DNA from 4 places in the Rhodoferax sp. P2_H8_2 genome. Region 1 is predicted to be linked to each of the others. Evidence: predicted binding sites of a transcription regulator. Region 1 holds the regulator's gene; each other region holds the start of a gene.
The links. The regulator sigma-54, encoded in region 1, starts transcription at its own class of promoters, with help from an activator protein. The targets are predictions, from matches to a motif close to TGGCANGNAANCTGCTTT.

Region 1 (2,202 bases):
GCCGCTGAAGAAGCCGGAAATCGAAGCCCGCCTGACGTCGCTGTTGCAGGAGCTGCGTGTGGAGCATCTGCGTGAGTCGCCCTCGTTGGCCTTGTCCGGAGGTGAGCGCCGCCGCGTGGAGATTGCCCGCGCACTGGCAACCCGGCCGCGCTTCATCCTGCTGGACGAGCCGTTCGCGGGTATAGATCCAATCGCCGTGATCGAGATCCAGCGCATCATCAATTTCCTGAAGGCACGTGGCATCGGCGTGTTGATCACCGACCACAATGTGCGCGAGACGCTGGGCATCTGTGACCATGCCTACATCATCAGCGACGGCCACGTGCTGGCTGAGGGTACGCCCTCCGAGATCGTGAACAACGCCGATGTGCGCCGCGTGTATCTCGGTGAGCACTTCAAAATGTGATGAAGCAGGGCTTATCCCTACGCGTCTCCCAACACCTGGCGCTAACCCCCCAGCTACAACAGTCGATCCGGCTGCTGCAGCTTTCCACGCTGGAACTCAGCCAGGAAGTGGAGCAGATGCTGGACGAAAACCCGTTTCTGGAACTCACCGAAGAACGCGCCGAGCGCGAAGACTATGGGCTGGTGGCGGCGGATACGCCTGTCAGCACCGGAGACCGCGAATCTGAAGTTGCTGCTGATTTTGTAGCTGATTACGCTGGTGCGACGGGTGCTGACGGCAAAACAGACGACGACAGTGTGCCTTTGTCTGGCGATGATGGCATGGGTTGGGAGGGCGATGGCGGTACGGGTGTCGCCGCTGACGACAGCGAATGGGGTGGTGATGCTGCCCCGCGTACGAACAACCGGGACGAGGACGAAACGCAGGACGCCACGGCGTTGGCGCGCTCGCAGGAGAGCCTGCAAGCCCATCTGCACCGCCAGGCATTGCGTCTGCGCCTGTCAGAGGAAGACCGCGCCGCGCTGCGCTTCCTGATTGAATCGCTGAACGACGACGGCTACCTGGAAGACACACTGGAGAACCTGGCGCGCAGCCTGACGCCGGGCAGCGACGAGCAGTTGGACGACCTGGTGCATCACTTCCAGGTGGCGCTGGGCCTGCTGCACAGCCTGGAGCCGGTGGGCGTAGGCGCCCGTGATCTGGGCGAATGCCTGCGTTTGCAATTGCGCGCGCTGTTACTGGACAACGATTTCCCTGACGAGCGCGAAGTGCTGGAAGTGGGTTTGAAGATTTGCCGCCAGCCCATGGAGCTACTGGCGCGGCGCGATATCAAACGGCTGGTGCAATTGGGAGCGGGCAGCGACGCGCTGGTGCGCGAAGCGATTGCCCGCATTGCCCGGCTGGAGCCCAAGCCGGGGCGGCGCTTTGTCGACGTCGAGCGCAACGTCGTAATCCCCGACGTGTTGGTGGTGCAGGTCGGCAAGACGATTGGCGGCATGGGTCCGAAATTCCGGGTGCAGTTGAACCCGGATGTGATGCCGCGCCTCAAGGTGCATGACATTTACGCCAATGTGCTGCGCAACCACAAGGCCAGTTCCAGCCATGCGGGGCTGCAGCAGCGCCTGCAGGAAGCGCGCTGGTTTATCAAGAACATCCAGCAGCGCTTCGACACCATCTTGCGTGTCAGCACGGCGATTGTGGAGCGGCAAAAAAGCTTCTTTGTGCACGGCGAATTGGCGATGCGCCCACTGGTGCTGCGCGAGATTGCGGATGAATTGGGGCTGCACGAGTCAACGATCAGCCGCGTGACCACGGCCAAGTACATGGCAACGCCGTTTGGTACCTTTGAGTTGAAGTATTTCTTTGGTTCAGGGCTGGGCACCGAGTCCGGTGGCAATGCGTCCAGCACGGCCGTACGTGCGTTGATCAAGCAGTTCATCAGCGCCGAGAGCAGCAAGAAGCCTTTGAGCGACAACCAGATTTCCGAGATGCTCAAGGAGCAGGGCATTGAATGCGCCCGCCGCACCGTGGCCAAATACCGCGAGGGGCTGAAGATCGCTCCCGCATCTTTACGTAAGGCACTCTGATGCAACTCCAACTTTTCTTACCTTGTGCCGCCGGTGTCGAGGACCTGCTGGCCGCCGAAGTACACGCAGCGACAGGCCTGATGGGTGAAGACCTGCTGACGCGCCGCGGTGGCGTATTGGCGCGCGGCTCCTGGCGTGACGCGATGCTGCTGAACCTGCATAGCCGTCTGGCGCAGCGCGTGCTGGTGCAACTCTCGTATACCGAATACC
Region 2 (2,202 bases), on a different contig from region 1:
TCCGGCAGGCGGGCCGACAAGCATTTGGCCAAGGCGATAGAACTGCTGGGTGCGCGCGGTTTGCAGGTCGCCTACGCAGACTATGTGGGCGATGCGCCTGAGCGCATCACGGCGACGCTGCAACGCGCGTTGGCGTCGGGCGACGTGGTGTTTTCCTTTGGCGGCATTGGTGCCACACCGGACGACCACACACGCCAGTGCGCGGCCAGGGCGTTGGGCGTTCCATTGCAATTGCATCCCGAGGCCAAGCGCCTGATTCTGGAGCGTATGCAGGATGTCGCGAAAGAGCAGGGCACACCTTATGAGCCCGAGCGCGCCGACAACCTGCATCGACTGAACATGGGCATGTTCCCCGCGGGCTGCGAGATCATCCCCAATCCGTACAACAAGATCCCGGGGTTTAGCTGCGTCGGTCAGAGAGACAATTCCCCGCAGGGCCGCCCCAAGGGGAATTCGCCCCCTCGGGGGGCAGCGACCCGCGAAGCGATGGAGCGTGGGGGCATACATTTCTTGCCCGGCTTTCCGGTGATGGCCTGGCCCATGGTGGAGTGGGTGCTGGACACGCACTACGCGCCCCTGTTCCATGCAAAGCCCCATGAGGAGCGTTCGATCATCGTATTTGGCGCAATGGAAGCGACGCTAACGCCGATGATGGAAGCGCTGGAGCAGCAATATGCAGTGAAAGTATTCAGCCTGCCCAGCGTAGACCACCCTGAATTTGGCAAGCACATCGAACTGGGCGTCAAAGGCGCGCCTGAAGCGGTAGCGACTGCATACCCCGCCATGCTGGGACAACTTCATGCCCTGCAGATCGGGCTTGGCCCTGAAATGGTGCGTTGAAAATATTGCACTAATTAGGTGCAAATTTGGTAATCCCGATTTGGTGCATCGCAAGATAGGTGGGCCTGTTACAGAGCCGAATCAAGGTGACAGAACTGCCAAAAATCCGCGCCAACTCAGGGCAGAATGGTGCGCTGCAGTCAAATTGAAAGCGGTCCATTTTTTGGCACAAAAGCTGCATTGAGACTGATGTCCTTGTTTCTACAACCCGTGTGATTTTTTTGTACTAGGAGTATTTGATGGCCAAGACCGTCGCAGACGTGATGAATATGGTGAAAGAAAACGAAGTCAAGTTTGTTGACTTCCGTTTCACCGATACCCGCGGTAAAGAACAGCACGTGACCGTGCCCGTGTCCGCTTTTGGTGAAGACAAGTTCACTGGCGGCCACGCTTTCGACGGCTCTTCGATCGCCGGCTGGAAGGGCATTGAAGCCTCCGACATGCAACTGATGCCTGACCCGAACACGGCCAACATCGATCCCTTCTTCGAAGAAACCACACTGTTCCTGCAATGCGATGTGGTTGAGCCATCCGATGGCAAGGCCTATGACCGTGATCCACGTTCCATCGCCAAGCGCGCAGAAGCCTACTTGAAGGCCTCCGGCATGGGCGACACGGCCTACTTCGGTCCTGAGCCAGAATTTTTCATCTTCGACGGCGTGCGTTGGGCCAATGAACCCGGCAAGGTGTTCTTCGAGATCGACGAATACGAAGCGCCATGGAACTCCGGTACCAAGCTCGAAGGCGGCAACCGCGGCCACCGTCCCACCACCAAGGGCGGCTACTTTCCGGTTCCTCCAGTCGACAGCACGCAAGACATGCGCGCCGAAATGTCCCTGATCCTCGAATCGCTGGGCATTCCGGTTGAAGTGTTCCACCACGAAGTGGCGGGCGCTGGCCAGAACGAAATCGGCACCAAGTTCTCCACACTGGTAGAGCGCGCCGACTGGACGCAAAACCTGAAGTACGTGGTCTGGAACGTCGCCAATGCCTACGGCAAGACCGCGACCTTCATGCCCAAGCCTTACGCTGGTGACAACGGCTCCGGCATGCACGTGCACCAGTCCATCTGGAAAGACGGCAAGAACCTGTTCGCAGGCGACGGCTATGCAGGTCTGTCTGACTTCGCGCTGTACTACATCGGCGGCATCATCAAGCACGCCCGTGCACTGAACGCCATCACCAACCCTGGCACCAACAGCTACAAGCGCCTGGTTCCTGGTTTTGAAGCACCGGTCAAGCTGGCGTACAGCTCGCGCAACCGCTCTGCATCGATCCGCATTCCGTTTGTGGCCAACCCCAAGGGTCGCCGCATCGAAGCGCGTTTCCCCGATCCATCTTCCAACCCTTACCTGTGCTTCT
Region 3 (2,202 bases), on a different contig from region 1:
AGGCATAGCTCGTGCCCGACAAGGCTTGCGCGATCATGGTGGGCGCCGTCGGGCCGGTGCCATCAATGTCTTCATACGCGCGGTATGTCACCGCGCCTTGATCAGCCGGTGCAGTAGCGGCGGCCCACGACAAGCTGAAACTCCTGACACCGTAGGTCATGCTCAAACTCGCAGGAACGGCGGGTACGGATACAGACACAGGCAGTGGCGTTGCGCCTCCTCCACCTCCCCCACCACCGCAAGCGGCCAAGAAGGTTAGCGGCAAGCCAACGACAAATACGCGCAAAAGGCGGCGCGCGAGGTAATGCGAAATGGACTTCATCTCTGTTTCTCCCTGCAATCTTCTTCAGCACAGTGTACCCAGCCAACCCCATACGCAACAAGAAACAAGACATCTCCTTACAAACGGCTCATAGAAAAGTAACAAGTCCACGCTACTCTTGAAGCATGCAAAACCTTCCCATTTCCATCGAACAACTGGCGGCCGAGGTTTACGACGCGGCACCGCCTCCGGAGCAGGACCGTATGGTGTCACTGCTGGTCGGCAAGATCTATGAAAGCGCGCCCGTTGCCGAGCGCCGCAACCTCATCATTTACTTGATGCGACCGTTGGGCGTGCTGTCACTGGTGGCAGTGGCCAACGGTATCTTTGCCAAGATCCGCTTTCGTGGCGGCTGGCCCGATATGCAGATCCGCACAGACGACGTGCAGAACATCCAGACGCAGGATGTGGTGGACCTCACCCACTACGCCCAGCAGACCAGCACCCAGGTGCTGGACGGCCTGGCACACATCGTCACCGGCTCCCCGGTACTGGCCACTTCGGCTGCGGCTGCCTTGCTGATTCACATCCTGCTGCAACGCCAAAAAACACGCCGCAGCACATGACCCGTGGTGCGGGCCGGTAGGGGCGCAGGTCAATTTGGTGCGTCGCACAAATCCAGTGCACCCCTCACAATAAGGCATAAAAAGTGCCTCTAGAGCTTATAGAACGTGCGTAAGCAGCTCCTGAATTCATAGCATCTTTCAGGTCAAAGCACTTGGCACAGACATTGCATTAGCTAACGCAAGACCGGCAACGGTCACGCATCCAGCCCCGTCCAACGGCGGGCGGGCCTGGCGGCAAAGGACAAAGGCGTCCCCACGGGTTTGCTTGCGCACCGCGCAGTGAACCCAGTGTGGACGCCTTTTTGCATTTCTGAGTTCTGTTTTCTGTTTTCTGTTTTGAAACCTTGAGGGAATTGCCATGACTGACTTACTGAAAGCCCGTATGACCCGTCGAACCATTCTGCAAAGCGCCACGGTCGCCGCCGTCGGCATTGATCCCGCACTGCGTGCTGCCGTCTATGCCGCAGGCTCAGACGCTCCCGAGAAAACCGAAGTGAAGATCGGCTTCATCCCGCTGACCGACTGCGCCAGCGTGGTGATGGCGTCTGTGCTGGGCATCGACCAGAAATACGGCGTGAAGATCATTCCGTCCAAGGAAGCCAGCTGGGCCGGTGTGCGCGACAAGCTGGTCAATGGTGAGCTGGACTTTGCCCATGTGTTGTACGGCCTGGTCTATGGCGTGCACCTGGGTATTGGTGGCCCCAAGAAAGACATGGCCGTGTTGGCCACGTTGAACAACAACGGCCAGGCGATCACGCTGTCCAAGAAGCTGGCCGACAAAGGCGCGGTAGATGGCGCAGGGCTTGCCAAGCTGATGGCATCCGAGAAACGTGAATACACGTTTGCGCAAACCTTCCCGACCGGCACCCATGCGATGTGGCTCTATTACTGGCTGGCCGCCAATGGCATCAATCCGCTGCAGGACGCCAAAGTCATCACCGTACCGCCACCGCAAATGGTGGCCAATATGCGTGTCGGCAATATGGACGGCTTCTGCGTGGGTGAGCCCTGGAACCACCGCGCCATCATCGATGGCATCGGCGTGACCGCCACCACCACGCAGGACATCTGGAAAGACCACCCCGAAAAAGTGCTGGGCACCACCGGCGATTTCGTCAAGAAGTACCCCAACACCGCACGCGCCGTGACGGCAGCGATTCTGGAGGCCGGTCGCTGGATCGACGCCAACCTGTCCAACAAGAACAAGATGGCCGAGACGATTGCCGACAAGAGCTACGTCAACACCAGCGTCGACGCGATCAACCAGCGCATTCTGGGCCGCTACCAAAACGGCATGGGCAAGACCTGGGACGA
Region 4 (2,202 bases), on a different contig from region 1:
ACCCGTTTGAAGATCATGTGCGATCTGGACATCTCCGAGCGCCGCAAGCCACAGGATGGCAAGATCAAGTTCAAGAAGTATGGTCCGCTGGACATTGAGCTGCGGGTCGCTACGATCCCGTCAGCGGGCGGTGTCGAAGATGTGGTGATGCGTATTCTTGCTGCGGGCGAACCCATTCCCCTGGAGAAACTGGGTCTCACGCCGCACAACAAGGAACGCTTGGAAGCCACGGTCAGCAAGCCCTACGGACTGTTTTACGTGTGCGGTCCTACCGGCTCCGGCAAGACCACGACGCTGCACTCCATCCTGAAATTCCTGAATACGCCGGATACCAAAATCTGGACGGCCGAAGACCCGGTGGAAATTACCCAAAAAGGGTTGCGCCAAGTCCAGATCAACAAAAAAGCGGGTATCGATTTTGCATTGGTCATGCGGGCTTTCCTGCGTGCGGATCCAGACATCATCATGGTGGGTGAGTCGCGCGATAAGGAAACTGTGTCCATGGGCGTGGAAGCGTCGCTGACAGGCCACCTGGTCTTCTCAACGCTGCATACCAACTCGGCGCCGGAATCTATCACCCGGTTAATGGACATGGGGATGGATCCCTTCAATTTTGCAGATGCGCTTTTAGGAATTCTGGCGCAGCGCCTGGCCAAGAAGCTCTGCGACTGCAAGCAGTCCTACCACCCTGACGCCGAGGAGTTGCGCCTATTCGCTGCCGAATACGCAGAAGAGCTGCGTCATTCCAAGGCGTGGAAGGCCGACTACGCTGGCGAGAGCAAGAAGATGGTTGACCAGTGGATTGCGACCTACGGCGAAAGCGGCCAGGTCAAGTTCTACAAGGCGGTCGGATGCGACAAGTGCAGCAAGACCGGCTACAAGGGCCGCATTGGTCTGCACGAGTTGCTGGTCGCCGATGACCCAGTCAAGAAGTTGATCCAAGAGCGCGCCCGCGTCGCAGAGTTGTTTGCCCAATCCGTTGAGGGCGGCATGCGGACTCTGAAAATGGACGGTATGGAGAAGGTAATGATGGGCCTAACCGACTTGAAAATGGTTCGGTCGGTTTGCATTAAGTAAACGCAAGCCGAGTGACAAAATTGTCAACACCCCTGCCGGCATTGACATAAATGCTTGCAAAACTATTGTGTGGTTCGGCAAAAAATGCAACATTTTTCACAGTTTCATGGCTAGAATCCGTGGCACGGAAACTGCTCATTGCTATGTTCCCGTTCTTCATCACCTAAGGAGTTTTCAATGAAGCGTTCTCTGCAAAAGGGTTTTACCCTGATCGAATTGATGATCGTGGTTGCGATCATCGGTATCTTGGCTGCTGTGGCTTTGCCCGCGTACCAAGATTACACAATCCGCGCGAAGATGTCCGAGGTAATCTTGGCCGCCTCTTCTTGCCGTACAGGTATTACCGAGTTCTATCAAACTGGCAACTCACTGCCGCAGACCGCCAATCAGTTTGGCTGTGAGCAAACTCAGGCTGGCTCTGGTTCCCGCTATGCATCGACGGTAACGACTGACACCGTTGGCATTATTACGGTGGCATCGACGGTTGCTGGTGCAACGGGCAATGTGACATTGCAACCATGTGCTCAGCAAGGTATCTCCACCCCTGGTTATGGGACTGGTGCTTGCACCACAGCGATGACGGCACCTGGTCAAAGCGTTGTTGCCTGGATTTGTGGAGGCGCTGGTACCAATCTTAATGGCGGTGTTGCAACTGCACAGAAGTACCTCCCATCCTCTTGCCGTGGCGCCTAAGTCGTTTTTTGGCTTAAACAGAAAGGCGCCCTTTGGGCGCCTTTTTTTTGCCCAGATTTTTGGTGTGTTGGGGGCAGTACTCTGGATCATCTCTTGGTTGAATCCGAATCACTATCCGCCATGGATAGTGTTTGAAAACGAAGCGTGTACATTTGCGGCTCTCATTTGCGCCTCCGTCGCGTTGCTAATAGTGCGGGGCTCACGGCCCTTTCGTGTGCCGTTGAATCCACTGCTTTGGATTTTTGCAATTACGGTAATTGTTGCAATCCAATTTGGAATCTCAATGATTTCACAGCAACAGGCCTTTCTTGGCTCGTTGTATCTTGTGGGTTTCGCACTCAGTTTTATCGTTGGTTGCCAAGCGTTTGCCACGGCCAATGACCGGCACCACGACTGGGAGGTCGTGGCTTGCTTTGCAATATTACTTACGGC

Region 2: a site for sigma-54 is predicted at 1,005-1,022, ahead of glnA (type I glutamate--ammonia ligase). Genes of this name have one in related genera too.
Region 3: a site for sigma-54 is predicted at 1,042-1,059, ahead of AC1DV6_RS17340 (CmpA/NrtA family ABC transporter substrate-binding protein). Genes of this name have one in related genera too.
Region 4: a site for sigma-54 is predicted at 1,198-1,215, ahead of AC1DV6_RS06320 (pilin). Genes of this name have one in related genera too.

What each region holds. Positions count from the first base shown of each region.
Region 1 covers NZ_JBFUFW010000008.1:32,459-34,660, reverse strand. The annotation lists gene lptB (LPS export ABC transporter ATP-binding protein) at 1-406, shown strand, start outside; gene rpoN (RNA polymerase factor sigma-54) at 406-1,992, shown strand; gene AC1DV6_RS14230 (THUMP domain-containing class I SAM-dependent RNA methyltransferase) at 1,989-2,202, shown strand, end outside.
Region 2 covers NZ_JBFUFW010000009.1:35,404-37,605, forward strand. The annotation lists gene AC1DV6_RS15130 (competence/damage-inducible protein A) at 1-840, shown strand, start outside; gene glnA (type I glutamate--ammonia ligase) at 1,080-2,202, shown strand, end outside.
Region 3 covers NZ_JBFUFW010000012.1:64,327-66,528, forward strand. The annotation lists gene AC1DV6_RS17330 (FG-GAP repeat protein) at 1-322, opposite strand, end outside; gene AC1DV6_RS17335 (hypothetical protein) at 448-888, shown strand; gene AC1DV6_RS17340 (CmpA/NrtA family ABC transporter substrate-binding protein) at 1,247-2,202, shown strand, end outside.
Region 4 covers NZ_JBFUFW010000003.1:138,302-140,503, reverse strand. The annotation lists gene AC1DV6_RS06325 (ATPase, T2SS/T4P/T4SS family) at 1-1,077, shown strand, start outside; gene AC1DV6_RS06320 (pilin) at 1,255-1,770, shown strand; gene AC1DV6_RS06315 (PglL family O-oligosaccharyltransferase) at 1,715-2,202, shown strand, end outside.